DNA from 3 places in the Nonomuraea sp. NPDC051941 genome. Region 2 is predicted to be linked to each of the others. Evidence: riboswitches for the same ligand, from Rfam matches in the RefSeq annotation. Region 2 holds a riboswitch; each other region holds the start of a gene.

Region 1 (6,071 bases), on a different contig from region 2:
TGGGCGTCGCGCCGTCGTACGGCTGCTGGCCGGTGACCAGCTCGAACAGCATGATGCCCGCGGCGTAGACGTCGCTGCGCACGTCGGCGGCGCCGGTGGTGACCTGCTCGGGCGCCATGTAGCCGATGGTGCCGATCATCACGCCGGTGCGGGTCTGGTTGGTGGCCTCGATGGCCCGGGCCAGGCCGAAGTCGACGACCTTGACCCGGCCGTCGTCGGTCATCAGGACGTTTTCCGGCTTCACGTCGCGGTGGACCATCCCGGCCTGGTGGGCCGCGCCGAGGGCGGCGAGCACCGGGATCATGATCTCGAGCGCCTCGCGGGCGGGCAGCCTGCCGCGCTCACGAAGGATGTCGCGCAGCGTCTTGCCGGGCACGTACTCCATCGACAGGTAGACGACGTCGTTGTCCGTGCCCTGGTCGAAGACGTGCACCACGTTGGGGTGTGAGAGGCGGGCAACCGACTTGGCCTCGCCGATGAACCTCCGCACGAACGCGGGGTCCTCGGCCAGTGAGCCGTGCATGACCTTCAGCGCCACCGTCCGGTCCAGGCGGACGTCCAGCGCGAGGTAGACGGTCGCCATACCGCCCCGGGCGATCCGGCTCTCGATGCGGTAGCGCCCATCGAGGAGCCGCCCGACCAGGGGGTCCGCAGTCGTCGTATCCACCCCGCTGAGTTTACGGGCGTTTTGCCACTGGGAGGGCCTCGCCGCCCGAAACCGATGCTGAGACGTTCCCGTTGGAACGTCCCAGCTCCCCACGCGTCCCTCGGGTCAGCGAGCCACCGTCACTCGGGCCGGGGGCCACCGGCACTCGGGCCGGGGAGCCGTCGGCACTCGGGGGAGGGGGCATCGGCACTCCGGTCAGGGAGTCATCGGTGAGGAGGCCTCGGCGTAGCGCCTGCGCGGGATGCGGCCCGCCAGCCGCGCCAGCCGTCCGGCCTCCACGGCCTGCTTCATGGCGGCCGCCATGAGATCGGGCCGCTGGGCCCTGGTGACCGCCGTGGCCAGCATCACGGCGGCGCAGCCCAGCTCCATCGCCAGCGCGGCGTCGCTGGCCGTGCCGATGCCCGCGTCGAGGACCACCGGCACGGAAACGGCCTCCACGATCAGCTCGATGCTGTGCGGGTTGCGGATGCCGAGACCCGAGCCGATCGGCCCGCCCAGCGGCATGACGGCCGAGCAGCCCGCCTGCTCCAGCCGCCGCGCCAGCGCCGGGTCGTCCCCGATGTACGGCAGCACCACGAACCCGTCGGCCACCAGCCGTTCGGCCGCGTCGAACGTCTCGATCGGGTCGGGCAGCAGGGTCCGCTCGTCGGAGATGACCTCGACCTTGACCCAGTTCGTGCCGAGGGCCTCCCTGGCCAGCCGCGCCGTCAGCACGGCCTCGCCCGCCGTGAAGCAGCCCGCGGTGTTGGGGAGCACCTTGATGTCCCGCTTGCGCAGCACGTCCAGGACCGAGCCGCGGGCGTTCGGGTCGAGCCGCCGGATCGCCACCGTGGTCAGCTCGGTGCCGGACGCGGCCAGCGCCTGGTCGAGCACGTCCAGCGAGGGCGCGCCGCCGGTGCCCATGATGAGCCGGGAGGAGAAGCTCTCCCCGGCGATGATCAGATCATCCACCTTGCACCGCCGTCAGAACCTCCACCCGGTCACGGTCGCTGAGCGCCGTCGTCTCCCACGAGCTCCGCGTGACCACCTCGTCGTTGACGGCCACGGCCACTCCGGTGGTGGCCGTGGTCAATGTGCGTACGGCCTGCGCCACGGTCGTGCCGTCGGCCACCTCGTGCGAGGCCCCGTTGATCATCACAATCATGAAATATCCCGAAATCTCCCGGGCGAGCACATTGCCGCGAGCTCGCCCTCCTCGCCCAGCAGGATGTCCGCCGTGAGCGGCGCCAGGAGCACGCCGCCCCGGTGGTGGCCGGTGGCCAGCGCCAGCCCCGGGGTGCCGCTCGGGCCGATGAGCGGCAGGTTGTCCGGCGTGCCCGGCCGCAGCCCGGCCACCACGTCGGAGACCTCCAGCTCGGTGATGCCCGGCACCAGCTCCCTGGCGTCGCGCAGCAGCTCGTAGAGCCCGCCCGCGGTCACCCTGGTGTCGAAGCCCATCTCCTCCTGCGTGGCCCCGACCACCAGCTCGCCGTCACCCCGGGGGACGAGGTAGACCGGCGTGCCGTGCACGGTGCCGCGGACGCACCGGGTGAGCAGCGGCTGCGGCGAACGCAACCGCATGATCTGCCCCTTGACCGGCCGGACCGGCACCTCGGCCAGCCCGGCGCTCCACGCCCCGGCCGCCAGGATCACCCGCTCCGCCCGCAGCTCGGCTCGCCGGTCGTCGCCGCCGGGCGGCTCCAGGCGTACCCCTGTGACCCGGCCGCCGTCGCGCAGCAGCTCGCCGACGCGCGCCCGTACGAGCTGGACTCCCCGCCGGTCGAGCGCGGCGAGCAGCGCCGCCGTCACGCGGCGCGGGTCCACCCAGGAATCGCCGACGGCCAGCAGCCCGCCCCGCACCGAGGGAGCCAGCATGGGCTCCAGGCGGCGGCACTCGCGGCCGGTCAGCCGCCGGACGGGGAGCTCCAGCTTCTCCAGGTACGCGGCCAGCTCGTCCAGCGCGGCCAGGTCGTCCGCCCCGAACGCCACGTCGAGCGTCCCCTCGGAGCGCAGGTCCAGGGCCTCGGGGCCGGCCAGCCCCGCGTCGGCGGCCAGCTCGGCGGCGAAGGCGGGCCAGCGGCGCAGCGACGCCACGCCGAGCCGCAGCAGCGGCACCTCCGTGTAGGTGACCTCGCTGACCGGCGCCAGCATCCCCGCCGCCGCGTGTGAGGCCCCCGAGGCGGGGGCCGGGTCCACCAGGGTGACGGGCCGCCCTTCGCGGGCCAGCCGCCAGGCCAGCGAGAGGCCGACGACCCCGCCGCCCACGATCACATCCATCCGCGCTCCCTTCGCCGGCATGATCCGGATCAGGTGTCTTGCGGTCGAAGGCCCGATGGCAGCCTTCCTCTCAGCCCGGTCACGGCCGGACTCCCGCGCGTCTTACGCCCCCAGCCTACGGCCTCGCTGCGACGCCCGGACACCGGCCCACGTTAGGGTCATGAACGTGAACGAAGTCGTGGTGGTGGGAGCGGGCCTGGCCGGAGTGCGCACCGTGGAGGCGCTGCGCGCACGCGGGTTCGGCGGGCGGATCACGCTGGTCGGCGAGGAGCGGCATCGCCCCTACGACCGTCCACCCCTGTCCAAGGCCGTGCTGTTCGGCGACGCCGACACCAGCTATGTCGACACCGACCTGGCCTCGCTCGACGTGGTGTTCCAGCCGGGGGTCAGCGCCAAGGCGCTGCGCGAGGGGGTCGTGGAGACCACCGAGGGCGAGCTCGGCTACGACGGACTGGTCATCGCCACCGGCGCCGAGCCGATCAGGCTGCTCGGCGACGGCCCGCAACACGTGCTGCGCACGCTCGACGACGCCCACGAGCTCAGGGCCATGCTCGTCCCCGGCGCCCGCGTCTCGATCATCGGCGCCGGCTGGATCGGCGCGGAGGTGGCCACCGCCGCCCGCCGCGCCGGGTGCGCGGTGACCGTGATCGAGGCCGGCCCGGCGCCGCTCGCGACGGCCGTCGGCGCCGAGATCGGGGCCCGCACCGAGCGCTGGTACGACGGCATCGACCTGCGGCTCGACACCATGGTCGACTCCGTGGACGAGGGCGGCGTGCGGCTGGTGGGCGGGGAGTTCGTGGACGCCCACGTGGTGGTCACGGGCATCGGCGTGCGCCCGGCCGTCGAATGGCTCACCGGCGCCGACATCGACCTCCACAACGGCGTCGTCGTGGACGAGCACCTGCGTGCCTCCCTGCCGAACACGGTCGCCGTCGGCGACTGCGCCGCCTGGTGGTCGCGCCGCTGGCAGACCAGGCTCAGGGTCGAGCACTGGGACACCGCGCTCAACGCCCCCGAGGTGGCCGCCGCGAGCTTGCTGGGTGAGGACGTCGCGTACGATCCCGTTCCGTACTTCTGGTCGGAACAGTTCGGGCACATGGTGCAATACGCCGGTCATCATTTGGCAGGCGAGCGCCTGATCTACCGGGGCGAGCCGGAGGGCAAGTGGTCGGCCGTCTGGCTCACGGCCGACGACGCCCTCGCCGCGGTGCTCGCCGTGGACCGGCCGCGAGACCTCGTACAGGGGCGCAGAATCATCGACGCGGGACACCGTCTCGACGCGGAACGCCTGGTAGATCCAGAAGTCCCTCTACGGGATTGTGTTGTTTGAGCAAGCACGGCATGTGGTAGTTGTGGTTTCGTGACGCTTTCTGTTGCACAGATCGACCGGGAGACCGACCAACTCGTAGACGAGTGGCTCACGCTCCCCGAAGTGGCCTCGCGCCTAGACCTTCCGATCGGGCGGGCCAAGCAACTCCTCAAGGACCACAAGCTGCTCGGCGTACGCCGGGGGGGCGGCGGGCCACAGGTGCCCGCTGTGTTCCTCGATGGAAAGGATGTGATGAAGGGCCTGCCCGGCACGCTGACCGTGTTGCTGGACGCCGGCTACGACGATGTCGAGTCGCTGCGCTGGCTCTTCACCCCTGACGAGTCCCTGCCCGGATCGCCCATCGAGGCGATCAAGGCCGGCCGTCATACCGAGGTCAAGCGGCGTGCCCAAGCCCTCGGTTTCTGAAGCCCGCCTCTATCTCTGCACCGACGGCCGCCGCGACCGCGGCGACCTGGCGGAGTTCCTCGACTCGGTGCTGGCCGGCGGCGTGGACATCATCCAACTGCGGGAGAAGGGTCTGGAGGCCCGCGAAGAACTCGCGCTCCTCGAAGTCTTCCGCGACGCCTGCGACCGGCACGGCAAACTGCTGGCCGTCAACGACCGGGCGGACGTCGCCTACGCCGCCCGGTCCGACGTGCTCCACCTGGGGCAGGACGACCTTCCTGTGACGGTCGCGCGAGAGATACTCGGCGACGACATCGTCATCGGACGGTCCACCCACTCCGCGGCCGAGGCTTCCGCCGCGGCAGCGGAGCCGGGCGTCGACTACTTCTGCTGCGGCCCCATCTGGCCCACGCCCACCAAGCCCGGCCGCCCGGCCCCCGGCCCGCCGCTGCTCCGGCACGCGGCGGCGCTGGAGACCTCGCGGCCGTGGTTCGGGATCGGCGGCATCGACCTCGCGAACCTGGACGAGGTGATGTCGTACGGCGTGCGCCGCGTGGTGGTCGTACGCGCGATCACGGACGCGGAGGACCCGGGCGCGGCGGCGGCGGAGTTCGCCAAGCGCCTGTCCTCCGCCTGACCGACAAGCCCCCGACCGACAAGCCCCTGACCGACATGAGCCCCTGACCGCGGCGGCCACCTGACCACAGGAGGCCGCCCGGCCGTACGGGGCCCTGTGACCCACGAGGCGCCCGCTACCACACGGGCGCCTCCGAGTCGGAGGCCGGGCCCAGGGTGGCGATCCCCTGCCCAGGACAGGTCAGGTCAGGTCTTGCGGGAGGTGGCGGCGATGGCCAGCTCCGTCAGAGCCGCGCGCGCCTCCACCGTGATCGGCGCCTCGTCCAGCGCGGACAGCGCGTCCCCCAGATAGTCGCCGATCAGGTCCTCGCACTCCTGCAGCGCGCCCGTCTCGTCGATGATCTGCCGCAGCGTCTCCACCCCGTGCTCGTCCAGCCCGGGATCCCCCAGCAGCCGCCGGACGGTCTGCGCCGCACCCGGGGACGCGGCAGCCAGCGTGCGGGCCACGAGCATCGTCCGCTTGCCCTCCCGCAGGTCGTCTCCGGCGGGCTTGCCCGTCTGCGCCGGGTCGCCGAACACCCCCAGGATGTCGTCACGCAGCTGGAACGCGATCCCGACCCGCGTGCCGTAGCCCGTGCACAGCTCGTCCATCCAGGGCGCGAGCTTGCCGCCGGCGAGCACCAGCCCGAGCCTGAGCGGCTGCTCCACCGAGTATTTGCCGCTCTTGAACAGCGCCACCCGCAGCGCCGACTCGAACGTGTTCTCGCCGTGCGCCTGCTCCAGCAGGTCGAGGTACTGGCCGCACATCAGCTCCGTACGCATGTGGTCGTGCACGGGCTGGGCCGCCGCCAGGGACTC
Region 2 (6,071 bases):
AGTGGCTTTTGTCTCTTTTGCGCGAGGGTGTGCTCAGCCGTTGACCAGGGCGTCGCCGAGGGGCGTGCGCGCGTACAGGACGCCGCGGCCGACGCGGGTGCCCGCGATCAGGCCCGTCCTGCGCAGCGCCGCCAGATGGCCGCCCGTGGTGCCCAGGCTCTGCCCGAGCAGGGCCGCGAGCTGGGTGGTGGTGGCGGGCTCGGCCAGCTCGGCGAGGATGCGGGCGCGGCTGCGGCCGATCAGGGCCGACAGGTCGGCGTCGGCCGCGGCGGGCACGGCCGCGGCGCCCCTCGCGGGGTAGATCATCGCGTACGGCCAGGCGGCCTCCAGATAGGCGCCGACGGCGGTCGTGAACGCCGACGGCAGGAAGAGCAGCCCCTTGCCGCCGAGCCGGCGCAGCCCGTGGAGGCTGGTCAGCTCGACCTCGATCTGCCCCCGGGGCCGCCAGTGGACCTGCGGGCTGAGGTCCTCCAGCGCCGCCGCCCAGCCGTAGGCCGCCAGCCGTCCCGCCCGATGGGCGACGTCGCGCTGCAGGATCGCGCGGAAGCGCGGCCAGTCGTGGGAGACGATCTCCGTCCAGAGCGCCTCGTACGCGTCGGCGAACCGCCCTACCACCCGCGGTCCCGCCAGCAGCTTCCTGACCCCGCCCGCCGCCGGCCGCCCGGCGAGCGCCCGGGCGATCTCCGCGTGCGCCTGCTCCAGCGGCGTCCTGCGCATGGCGGCCAGCTCCGCCTCGAACGGCACGTCCACCGCCGTCGGCGGCGGGGCGATGAAGGCGACGTTCGTGCCGCGCCGGTTGCCGCTGATCGCGTCCGCGGCCCGCAGCACGGGGTGGGCACGTTCGAGCTCCCGGTACGTGCCCCGCCACCGCGCGGCCCACCGGCCGTGGACGCCCGCCTCCAGCCGGCCCGCCAGCACCCACTGCGCGTGCATGGTCTCGATCAGCGGCGAGATCGCGAACCTGGTGGCCACCAGGTCCTGCGGGGTGACCTCGATTCTTACGGGCACCTTTCGGTTATATCCGAAAGAGTCGCCAGCTCGCCGGTCCGGTCCGCACCATCGTGGACGTGAATGGGGCGACGTTCGGCGAGGTGTTCGCCGTCAAGGAGTTCCGGGTCCTGTTCGGCAGCTTCGCGCTGCTGGTCGGCGGGGACTCGATCAAGATGCTGGCTTTGTCCGTGCTGGTCTATGAGCGGACCGGCTCGGCCGGCCTGTCGGCCGCCGCGTACATGGCCGGCTGGCTGCCGTTCATCGTGGGCGGGCTGTTGCTGCTCTCGCTGGCCGACCGGCTGCCGCCGCGGGCGCTGATGGTGGCCGGCGAGGTGGTCAGGGCGGTGACGTGCCTGCTGCTGGCCTACGCGGGGTTGCCGGTCTGGGCGATGCTGGCGCTGGTGCTGGTCACGGGGCTGTTCACGCCGGTCTTCTTCGCCGCGCGGGCGGCGATGCTGCCCGACGTGCTGCCCGGCGACGCGTTCGTGCTCGGGCGGTCGGTCCTGAACGTGGCCTCCGCGAGCGCGCAGATCGCCGGGCTGGCGGCCGGGGGCGCGTTCCTGGCCGTCGCCGGGCCCTCGGGGGCGCTGGCCACGACCGCGGGCCTGGCCGCGGTGGCCGCCGTGGTGCTGCGGGCCGGACTGCCGTACCGGCCCGCCCGGGGCACGGCGCGGGCGGGCGCGGTGCGCCAGACGCTGCGGGTCAACCGGCGGCTGCTGGCCGATGGGCGGGTGCGGGGGCTGCTGCTGGCGGGGTGGCTGCCGTGCGTGTTCCTGGCCGGGGCCGAGGCCATGGTCGTGCCCTATCTGGGCGGGCAGGGGCAGGCCGGGGTGGTGCTCGCGGCGGCGGCCGGCGGGATGGCGGTGGGGGAGTTCGCGGTGGGCAGGTTCGCCGCGCCGGGGCTGCGCGAGCGGCTGTCGTTTCCGCTGGCGGTGCTGCTCGGCGTGCCCTGGGTGGGGTTCGCGCTCGGGCCGGGGATGGCGTGGGCCGCCATGCTGGCCGCGGTGGCGACCGCGGGGCTGTCGTACCAGCTGGGGTTGCAGCGGCGGTTCGTGGAGTCGGTGCCCGAGGAGGTGCGGGGGCAGGCGTTCGGGCTGCAGTCGTCCGGGCTGATGACGGGGCAGGCGGCCGGGGCGGCGCTGGTCGGGGCGCTCGGAGAGGTGATCGCGCCCGGGCCCGCGATCGCGGTGGCGGGCGGTGCCGGGGTCCTGGTCGCGCTGGCGCTGGCGGGCGTGCTGCGCCCGGGCGGTACGCGCGAAGCGGCCCCCCACCTCTGACCGGCCGTTGAGCGCGCGGCGGGCCCGGCTGCCGAGCTCGCGCAGCCCCGCCGCTGACCGGCCGCACCCTCGGCACGGGCGCGGAAAACCCCCCGCGATCGGGCGTGTCCCGGCTATATGGTGCCGTTCGTGGACACTCTGGAAAGCCTCGTCATCGCCCGGCGGCTGCGCGTGCCCATCGGCGCCGCGCCCGCCGGATCCGGGTCCGGCTGGGGGGAGACCGCCGCCCGCCAGCTCGACGCGGCGCTGCTCAGCGTCGGCTTCACGTGCTCGGCCGCGCTGCTCGAGCGGCTGTCCGGGCTGCGCGGCGAGACCGTGGTCGACCTCGGCGTCCGCATCCTTGCCGCCGTCCGCACGCTCGTGGGTGATCACGTCCGGCACAACGCGTACTTCCTCGACTTCCCCAAGAACGTGCCTGACACCCTGGAGTTCTGGGCCGGGCTGCTGCGCGAGGCCCTGCTCGACCCGGTCGCCGCCGCCCGCGTCGAGACCTCGGCGCTCAACCTGCTCTCCCTGCCTGGCTACGGCCGTTACCAACATACCTACGCCGACCTGCTGGCCGCGCACGCCGAGCTGATCCCGCTGGCCGGGGACCGGGTGACCGTGCTGGAGCTGGGCGGGAGCCTGGAGTCGGAGGCGCGGGAGCTCTACTTCTCGCTGGCGGGCTCCGAGGTGCCCCTGGCCGCCGAGGACCTGGCCGCGCTGCGCCTGCTGGCCGGGTTCTGCGCCGACGAGCCCGAGCGCGTCCCCGTGCGCGAGAACCGCGCGATCGTCAACGAGGTCCGGCTGGCCGAGGGCCGGCCGCTGCTGGTCGACACCGTGACCGACGTGCTCCGGCTCGCCTGCGGCTGCTCCGGCGGCGATGTCGCGCTGGCCGAGCCCACCAGGTTCCGCTCGTTCCGCCGGGCCGAGCGCCGCGCCCTGCTGGGAGCCCTGGACGCGGTCGCCTCCCCGGCCAGGCTCGGCGACGTGCCGCGCCACCGGGAGGAGTGGAAGCGGCTCGGCGAACGGCTGCACCCCCACGAGTACCCGCAGTTCCCGCGCGCCCGGGCCGTCTTCGAAACCGCCAGGGGCACGCGCCCGGCCCCGAGCCTGGACGGCCGGGTCGAGACCGCCCTGTCGGCGGGCCGCACCGCCGAGGCGGTGAAGCTGCTGGAGCAGGCCCCCGGCGCGCTGCTGCGCCGCCTCGACCACCTGCTGCGGATCGGCCTGTCCACGTCGGCCGTGCTGGATGCCGCGGAAGGGGCCGCCTCGGGCGCCTCCGGCCGCGTCCTGCTGTCGCTGCGGGAGCATCTGCAGAACCGGCTCGCCCCCGTCGCGGGCCGCGTCTTCGTCAACCGGCAGGGCAGGGCGTGGGCGGCCCCCGACTCCCGCTCGCCGCTGGAGGAGGAGGCCCTGGCGCGGGCGCTGGCCATCCTGGACGAGGAGATCGCCCGCCGCCTCCCCGACCCCGGCGAGCTGATCGTCGACCCCGACGTGCTCGACGTCGCCCTGCCGCTGTCCGGCAAGGCCGTCGTGCCCGGGCTGGGCCTGCTGCCCCGGGGCTCGGTGTCGGCGGTGGACGGCGAACTGCTCAGGTTCTTCGTCCACTGGCGCGAGGCCCGGCAGCGCACCGACTACGACCTGTCCGCGCTCATGCTCGACGCCTCCTACGACGACCCGACGCACATTTCCTGGACGAACTACACCAACGACTTCGCCCACTACTCCGGCGACCTCACCGAGGCGCCCGAAGGCGCGTCCGAGTTCATCGACATCCGGCTCGCCGCCGCGACCCAGCCGATCATCATCCCGCAGGTGAACATCTACGACGGGGAAGCGTTCGACGAGGCCGCCGAGGCGTTCTTCGGCTACATGACCAGGGACGCCGCGCAGGAAGGCAGGCCGTTCGAGCCGCGTACCGTGCGCATGAAGTCGGACCTGCGCGGCTCCGGCCGGATCGCCTTGCCGCTCGTCTTCCTGCGCGGCGCCGACGGCGGCTGGCTGGTGAAGTGGCTGCACCTCTACCTGAAGGGCCACCCCGGCTTCAACCAGGTGGAGGGCAACCGCGTCAGCGCCTCCCTGCTGGTGCGCTCCATCGTCGAACGCGACTTCCTGCGCGTCCGCTACCTGGCCGACCTGCTGCGCGCGAAGAGCACGCCGGCCGGGCCCACCACCTACATCGGGCTGGAGGCGCCGACCGGCCTCCCGGAGGGGGCGCGGGTCTACACCCCGGGCACGCTGCACGAGCTGATCCCCGCCTGACACGACCGGCCGCACGACCGGGCCGGGCCTTCTGCTAGCGTTGGCCGTGACGCGGGGTGCCCGGGCTGCCGGGCTGAGATCACACCCGTCGAACCTGATCTAGTTCGCACTAGCGAAGGGACGTCATCGGTGACCTTCTGTGAGAAAATCTGGGCGCGCACGGCCACGCTGCTCGAGGCGATCCACGACCACCCGTTCAACGCCGCGCTCGGCGACGGCACCCTCGATCGCGAGCGATTCGCGTTCTACCTGGTCCAGGACGGGCGCTACCTGGTGGCCTACGCCAAGGTCCTCGCGACCGCCTCGGCCCGCGCCGGCTCCCCGGCCGACGCCGCGTTCTTCGCGCAGAGCGCGCACACGGCGCTCGTCGTCGAGCGGGCCCTGCACACCGGCTATCTGGAGGAGTTCGGGCTGACGGCCGGCGAGACGGCGGCCGTCGCCACCTCGCCGACCTGCCTGGCCTACTCCTCCTACCTCCAGGCCACGGCCCTGGCCGCCCCGTTGCCCGTGCTCGCCGCCGCCGTGCTGCCGTGCTTCTGGGTCTACCAGGACGTCGGCGCGGCGCTGCTCGAACGTACGGCGGGCGCGGCCGACCACCCGTACCGGACCTGGATCGGCACCTACTCCGACCCCGCCTTCGCCGCCTCGGTGGAGCAGGCCAAGGCCATCACCGACCGGCTGGCCGAGAGCGCCGACCCCGAGACGCGCCGGGCGATGGACGAGGCGTTCTGCCGGGCCACCGAGTACGAGTGGATGTTCTGGGACAGCGCCTGGCGCCTGGAGACCTGGCCCACGGGACAATGGCTCCGGCCGCAGCTCACGCGAACGACTCGCTGAGCTCCCTGCGCAGCTCACGGGCCTGATGGAGGTAATGGGTGGCCAGCGCGGTGCGGCCGGACGAGCGGTACAGCTCGCCGAGCGTCTGGTACGTGTCCGCCTCCCCGCTGCGGTCCCCCAGTTGCTGGAAGATCACCAGGGAGCGCTCCAACTGGTCGGAGCCGTCCGAACGGTCGCCCCTGGCCACCTGGAGCCCGCCCAGGTTCCGCATGGCGTACGCGCCGCAGTGGCGGTCGCCGAGCGCCTCGAAGATGCCCAGCGCGTGCCCCTGGTAGCGCATGGCCCGGTCCGACTGGGCGAACAGGTCGTACATGCGGCCGAGCTGCATCGACACGCAGCCCTCGCGGTGGGCGTCGCCGAGCTCCTCGGCCAGCCGCAGCGCGTCCCCCAGCCACCGGGACGCCTGCTGCAGGTCCCGCAGCGACAGGTAGACGCGCCCGATCGCCTGCCGCGCGTACGCCTCGCCGCTGCGGTCGCCGATGGCCAGGAACATGGCCAGCGCCTGCCGAAAGGACGCGAGCGCCTTGAGATGCCGGTTGGAGAACTGGCTGACCGCCGCCAGCCCGCAGATCGAGATGGCCTCGCTCCGCGTGTCGCCCAGCTCGTGGAAGATGGCGCGGGCCCGCCTGAACATGTCCTCGGCCTCGGCGTACCGGTCCTGGTAGAGGCAGACCTGGGCCAGGCCGCGCAGCATGGCGGCCTCCCCGAGGCGGTCGCCGGCCG
Region 3 (6,071 bases), on a different contig from region 2:
GCGCGCCATGCGGTCCTTGGCCACCTGGTCGGCCCGCGCGAGGTGGTGCACGCAGACGTACCCGGCCACGGAGCTGCCCAGGCGCAGCGCGCTGATGTCGACGCGCACGTCGAGCACGGTCCCGTCGTCGCGTAGGCGCTTGGTGCGGACCGAGACCTGGCCGCCGGTGCGCACGCGTTCGAGCACGGCGTTGTGCTCGGCGGTCAGCTCGCCCGGCACGATCGGCGCCCGGCGCCCGAGCATCTCCTCCGCCGTCCACCCGAACAGCCGTTCGGCCGCCTCGTTCCAGACCAGTACGCTCTGATCACGGTCGACGACCACGACGGCGTTGGGCGAACCGGCGAGGGCAGCGCGAGCTATTTCGTCGTCACTACCGGCCCATTCGTCCCCCACTCCTCCATAGTGCACGTGGCGTGGTGAGTGCGTCGGGCGATCCGTCCGATACGCTGCGGTCACGGTGATTCTCGGCGGCGGGGAGGCTGGCGGCATGTCGAGCAACGATCTCGATGCCCTGTTGCGCGTGACCTCCAGCACCTATCGAGGTGAGGCGCCTCCTGACATCGCGTTCGGCCCCTATGACGGGGCCGTCGGCAGGCTGATGCTCGCGGTCACCGGCAAGGGCATCGCGGCGTGCAGCTTCGAGCCGGAAAACGCCGTGTACGAGCTGCTCACGAGGCACGTGGGCAGGTTCATCGGGCCGGATCCGCGCCGGCTCGACCCGGTGCGCAGGGAGCTGGACGCCTACTTCTCCGGCCGCCTGCGCGCGTTCACCACGCCCGTCGACCTGGCGCTGGCGACGTCCTTCGCCCGCACGGTGCTGCAGAAGACGATGGCGGTCCGGTACGGCACCACCACGACGCTGGAGGAGATCGGCGCGAGCATCGGCAGGCCGCGCGCGCTGCGGGCGATCGGCAACGCGCTGGCCTCCAACCCCGTGTGCGTGATCGTGCCGTGCCACCGGGTGGTGCGTGAGGACGGCGCGCTCGGCGACTACGCGGGCGGCGTGGCCGCCAAGCAGCACCTGCTCAACGTCGAAAGGCGCGCGTCGACCAGCTGATCAGCAGGGTGACAAGCACGGCGACGACGGCCGCGCCGAGCGCCCCGTTCATCCACGGCTGCCGGGTGAAGCCGATGGCGTCGCGGACCCCCTGCCAGAAGCCGTCCCATGGCTTGAGCGTGGGCGCGGAGGTCGTCAGCCAGTACGCCACGAAGCCGAGGGCCCACGGCACCAGCCTCGACCAGCGCGAGGGCGCGTTCTCCGCGGTGTTCCAGCTCCGCGAGCCGCCGAGCACGAAGTAGTCCACGGCCAGCACCGCGAACATCGGCACGAACACCGCCCCGATCACCCCGAGGAACGCCCCGTACGAGTTGACGTCCACGACCAGGGCGATCGCCACGCTCAGCACGCCGATGGCGACGGAGAAGACGCGCCGGTCCACCCGCGGCATCAGGTTCTGCAGCGAGACCGTGGTGGAGTAGACGTTGGCGAACGACTGGTCGGTCTCGCGCAGCACCAGGATCGCGAAGAACAGCGCGCCCAGCGGCACCGCCACGAACGCGCCGAACACCGACGTCCCGTCGGCCGCCACCTTGTCGGCCCCCGCCATGGCCACCGCGAACACGCCCAGGCCCAGGCAGGCGACCTGTGCCAGCGTGTAGCCGCCGACCACGCCGGTGAACGCGGCCCTGCTCGACCTGGAGTGCCGGGCGAAGTCGGCCGCCATCGGCACCCACGACACCGACAGCGCGATCACGTAGTCCACGGCGGGCGCGAAGGCCGTCCAGGACCCGCCGGTGTGCGCGGGCGCCCTGGTGAGAAAGAACCAGGCGAACCACACCATCGACACGATCACGCCGATGGTGACGTACCGCCGCAGCAGCCTGACGGACCCGAGCGGCCAGATCGTGAGCGCGGTGGTCAGCACCCCCGCCGCGATCACCCACACCTGGTACGGCACGGCGCCGAAGATCGCGCTGGCCGCCTTGGCGATCACCCACAGCTCGAACGCGGCCCAGCCGAGCATCTGGACGATGTTCAGCACCGTGGGGACGTACGAGATCCGCGCCCCGAACAGGCCCCGCAGCAGCACCATCGCGGGCTGCCCCGTCTGGGTGCCGGGGACGGCGGACAGGCCCACCATGGCGGTGCCGATCAGGCTGCCGACCACGGTCGCCAGGAGCGCGGCGGTCAGGCTGAGGGGAGCGTCGGACAGGGGGTTGAGCAGGAGCAACGCGCCGGAGAAGCCCAGGAGGCTGACTCCGAGATTCGCCCAGAGCGCGCCCTGATCGAGCACGCCCAGGGTCTTCGGCGGCCTGCCTTCAAGAGTCAGCGGAACTTCGTCGACGACATGCGTCATCGCACACTCCCTACGCCGGCATTACCCGGACAGGTTCAGGCGGTCGGCAGCGGATCTATGGCTGCCCTCTCAGCCCGGCGCACCCCGAGCTCCCGCGACAATCTGCAGTTGGCGCCCTCATCATGCCTCAGCGACGGCGAAACCGCCACAGTGGGGCCTTTTTACGCCACGAACGGCTGCTGCCCGGTCTCGCTGACCATCGGGCGGCTCGCGAACTCCCACGACTGCATGCCGCCGCCGACGTTGACGGCGTCGCGCCCGAGCTGGTTGAGCCAGGCCGCGACCTGCAGGGACCGGCCGCCCACCCGGCAGACGACGTAGACCGTGCGGTCGCCGGGCACCTCGTCGACCCGCCCCTGTATCTGGGTCATGGGGATGTGCACGGCCTCCGGGGCGTGCCCCGCGACCCATTCGTCCTGCTCACGGACGTCGAGCAGGTAAGCGTCTGCCGGAACGGCACTGGCCTCGATCTCAGGAACGGTCATGACTCCATCATCTCGCGCCTGGCGTCGTAGGCCGCACGCGCCGCGGCGATCTCCTCCTGGTGCGTCTCCGTCCAGGTGACCAGCGACTTGATGGTCTCGTGCAGCGTACGGCCGAGCGGCGTGAGCGCGTAGTCCACCCTGGGCGGCACGACGGGGTGCACCGTGCGGCTGACCAGGCCGTCGCGCTCCAGCTGGCGCAGGGTCACGCTGAGCATGCGCTGGCTGACGCCGTCGATCTCGCGGCGGAGCTGGGTGAAGCGCAGGCTCTGGCAGTCGAGCAGGGCGATCACGAGCAGCGACCACTTGTCGGCGATGCGGTCGAGGATCTGGCGCACCTCGCAGTCCTCGCGCGTGTCCCACTGGCGCACGTCGTAGTCGTCGAGCGGTTCCACAGTGCCTTCTTCCGTCGAGCTCACTTGAGAAGGCGGGACAGCCGGCGGTCGGCGAGGGGCTTGCCGCCGGTCTGGCAGGTGGGGCAGTACTGCAGCGAGGAGTCCGCGAAGGACACCTCGCGGATCGTGTCGCCGCAGACGTCGCACGGCTGCCCGGCCCGGTTGTGGACCCGCAGCCCCGACTTCTTCTCCGCCTTGAGGTCCTTGGCCGCCAGCCCGTGCGCCCGCTCCACCGCCTCCCCCAGGGTGGTGATGATGGCCTCGTGCAGGTCGGCGATCTGCGCGTCCGTCAGCGTGGCCGCGATCTTGAACGGGGACATCTTGGCCGCGTGCAGCACCTCGTCCGAGTACGCGTTCCCGATGCCGGCGATGATCTTCTGGTCGCGCAGCAGCCCCTTGATCTGGGTGCGGTTGCCGCCCACGATGCGCTTGAGCGCGTCGACGGTGAAGGACTCGTCGAGGGGGTCGGGGCCGAGTGCGGCGACGCCGGGGACGTCGTCCGGGTTCTTGGTGACGTAGACGGCCAGGCGCTTCTGCGTCCCGGCCTCCGTCAGCTCGAACCCGGGCGCCAGGCCCTCCTCGTCGGGCGCCAGCCGGACCCGTACCGCGAGCGGGCCCTTGCCGGGACGTACGGGCTTCGCGCCCGACAGGTCGTCGCGCCAGCGCAGCCACCCCGCCCGGGCCAGGTGGATGACCAGGTGGAGGCCGTCGCAGTCGAGGTCGAGGAACTTGCCGTGCCTCGACACCCCGGTGATGGTCAGCCCGCCGAGCGCGGTCACCGGCGGGTCGAACGTCTTGAGCGCCTGGAAGGCCACCACGTCGATCCCCAGGACCGTGCGGCCCACGGCCCGTTCGCGCAGGAAATGGGTGAGCGACTCCACTTCGGGAAGTTCCGGCATGTCCCCAGGGTACGTGCGCGTCCGGCCGTCCACAGCCTGTGGACGGCTACGGCACACTCCAGAAGGCCAGCTCGTGCGCCATCCCCTCGGCGAACAGCTCCTCGGCCCGCGCCGGGTCCGGCGCGGCCTCGTCGATCATCTGCGCGATCCGCGCGGTGAGCGCCGCGAAGGCCGGATCCGCGTACGTGTCCACCCACGCCCGATATTTCGACTCAGCAGGGGAAATTTCCGCCAATATCTGTCCGAGACTCGAATATCCCCACATACACGGATAAAGCGCCGCCAGCCCCTCCCCATACGACGCCGCCGACTCCAGCAGGAACGCCGTGTACGTCGCGCACGCCGGCCCCTTCACCGCCCCCTCCAGATCGGCGCCGAACTCCGCCGACAACGACCTGTGCAGGCTCAACTCGTCGTGGTACGTGGTGTGCGCCAGGTCCACCAGATCACCCAGATGCCCGTCGGGCGCCTGCCAGGCCAGCCGCGCGAACACCCGTACGTAGTCGAGCAGGAACAGGTAGTCCTGCTCCAGCCACGACCTGAACACCGCCTCGGGCAGGTCGCCACGCGCGATGCCGGCCACGGTCGGATGGTCGAGCTGAGCCCGGAGCAGCGGGCGGCCGACGGCGTGCAACTTCTCCGAGACAGTCATGGCTGGGAGGTTAGTGTCGAAGCATGACTGTGACGATCGCCGAAGAGCTCCTCCTGCTCGCCCACGACGACGAGAAGGGCACGCCGCTCGTCGCCGGGACCCAGCTCGACCCGGCCCTCGCCGGCGCGCTCCTCGCCGAGCTGGCCGTCAACGGCCGGCTGGAGCTGTCGGACAAGAAGGTGACGGTCATGGACCCGTCCCCGCTCGGCGACTCCGAGCTGGACGCCACGCTGGCCCGCATCGCCGAGGAGGGCAAGGAGCGCAAGCCCGCCTGGTGGGTCCAGCGGCTGCAGTCGGCCAAGCTGCGCGGGCGCCTGCTCACCAGGCTGGCGGAGTCGGGCGTGCTGACCGAGCAGCGCGGCAAGGTGCTGGGCATCTTCCCCACGACGCGCTGGCCTGAAGCCAACCCCGACGTGGAGGCCGCGGTCAGGGACCGGGTGACCAGCGCGCTGGCGGGCGCCGACCCCGACGCCCGCACGGCCGTCCTGATCGCCATCGCGCACGCAGCCAAGCTCGACCGCAAGGCCTTCCCCGAGGCGAGCAGGCAGCGCGTCAAGGAGATCGCGGAGGGCGCCTGGACGGCCGACGCGGTCGCCCAGACCATCGCCGCCATCAACGCGGCCATGATCGCGGCGGTCACCGCGGCGACCGTCGCCGCGACGACCTCCACCTCCGGGTGAGCCGCGCTAGTTGCCGGTGTCGATGACGTCCTTCGGCACCGGCTTGTCCTCCTTCAGGGCGTTGAAGAGGGCCAGCGCCTTGGGCCGGTCCGACTTGATCGCTTCGCCGCCGTCCGCGAGCCGCTCGGTGCCGCCGAACGGGACCACCGTCGTCACCGGGCTGTCGCCCATCGCCAGTCCCAGCGACAGCAGGTCGAAGGCGCCCGTGCCGCCGTCGACCGAGACCGCGTCGGTGGCGCTCATCGCCAGCGGGATCGACGTGAACGGGTTGATCAGCACTCCGGGGCTGGCCGCCTTCTTCACGACCGCGCCCAGGAACTGCCGCTGCCGCTTGGTCCGCTCGAAGTCGGGCAGCGCGCCGCCCTTGCGGGTCCGTACGTACCCCAGGGCCTGGGCGCCGTTGAGCACCTGCGTGCCCTTCTTCAGCTTGAGCCCGGCCTTCGGGTCGTCCACGGCGGCCCGTACGTTGATCTCGACGCCTCCGATGGCGTCCACGATGCCGACGAATCCGGCGAACCCGATCTCCATGTAGTGGTCGATGTGCACGCCCGTGACCGACTCCACGGTGCGGACCAGCAGCTGAGGCCCGCCGTTGTAGGCGGCGTT

What was found. Region 2 has a riboswitch for thiamine pyrophosphate ahead of tenA (thiaminase II). Riboswitches for the same ligand answer to the same signal wherever they lie in the genome.
Region 1: it holds a riboswitch for thiamine pyrophosphate, as region 2 does, so the genes downstream of both, thiO (glycine oxidase ThiO) here and tenA (thiaminase II) in region 2, are expected to answer to the same signal.
Region 3: it holds a riboswitch for thiamine pyrophosphate, as region 2 does, so the genes downstream of both, ACIHFD_RS25015 (purine-cytosine permease family protein) here and tenA (thiaminase II) in region 2, are expected to answer to the same signal.

Annotation. Positions count from the first base shown of each region.
Region 1 covers NZ_JBIUCF010000003.1:150,196-156,266, forward strand. Annotated here, with positions in the region: gene pknB (Stk1 family PASTA domain-containing Ser/Thr kinase) at 1-667, opposite strand, end outside; gene ACIHFD_RS07200 (thiazole synthase) at 863-1,618, opposite strand; gene thiS (sulfur carrier protein ThiS) at 1,611-1,811, opposite strand; gene thiO (glycine oxidase ThiO) at 1,808-2,923, opposite strand; TPP riboswitch at 2,913-3,030, opposite strand; gene ACIHFD_RS07215 (NAD(P)/FAD-dependent oxidoreductase) at 3,084-4,253, shown strand; gene ACIHFD_RS07220 (Rv2175c family DNA-binding protein) at 4,284-4,658, shown strand; gene thiE (thiamine phosphate synthase) at 4,636-5,274, shown strand; gene ACIHFD_RS07230 (polyprenyl synthetase family protein) at 5,460-6,071, opposite strand, start outside.
Region 2 covers NZ_JBIUCF010000071.1:44,440-50,510, forward strand. Annotated here, with positions in the region: gene ACIHFD_RS61385 (helix-turn-helix domain-containing protein) at 34-1,008, opposite strand; gene ACIHFD_RS61390 (MFS transporter) at 1,068-2,267, shown strand; gene ACIHFD_RS61395 (hypothetical protein) at 2,397-4,511, shown strand; TPP riboswitch at 4,554-4,649, shown strand; gene tenA (thiaminase II) at 4,641-5,348, shown strand; gene ACIHFD_RS61405 (BTAD domain-containing putative transcriptional regulator) at 5,329-6,071, opposite strand, start outside.
Region 3 covers NZ_JBIUCF010000015.1:43,824-49,894, reverse strand. Annotated here, with positions in the region: gene ACIHFD_RS25025 (PAS domain-containing sensor histidine kinase) at 1-393, opposite strand, end outside; gene ACIHFD_RS25020 (methylated-DNA--[protein]-cysteine S-methyltransferase) at 488-1,057, shown strand; gene ACIHFD_RS25015 (purine-cytosine permease family protein) at 1,026-2,357, opposite strand; TPP riboswitch at 2,348-2,463, opposite strand; gene ACIHFD_RS25010 (rhodanese-like domain-containing protein) at 2,519-2,842, opposite strand; gene ACIHFD_RS25005 (helix-turn-helix domain-containing protein) at 2,839-3,234, opposite strand; gene ACIHFD_RS25000 (Fpg/Nei family DNA glycosylase) at 3,255-4,133, opposite strand; gene ACIHFD_RS24995 (TenA family protein) at 4,180-4,785, opposite strand; gene ACIHFD_RS24990 (GPP34 family phosphoprotein) at 4,809-5,465, shown strand; gene ACIHFD_RS24985 (LCP family protein) at 5,472-6,071, opposite strand, start outside.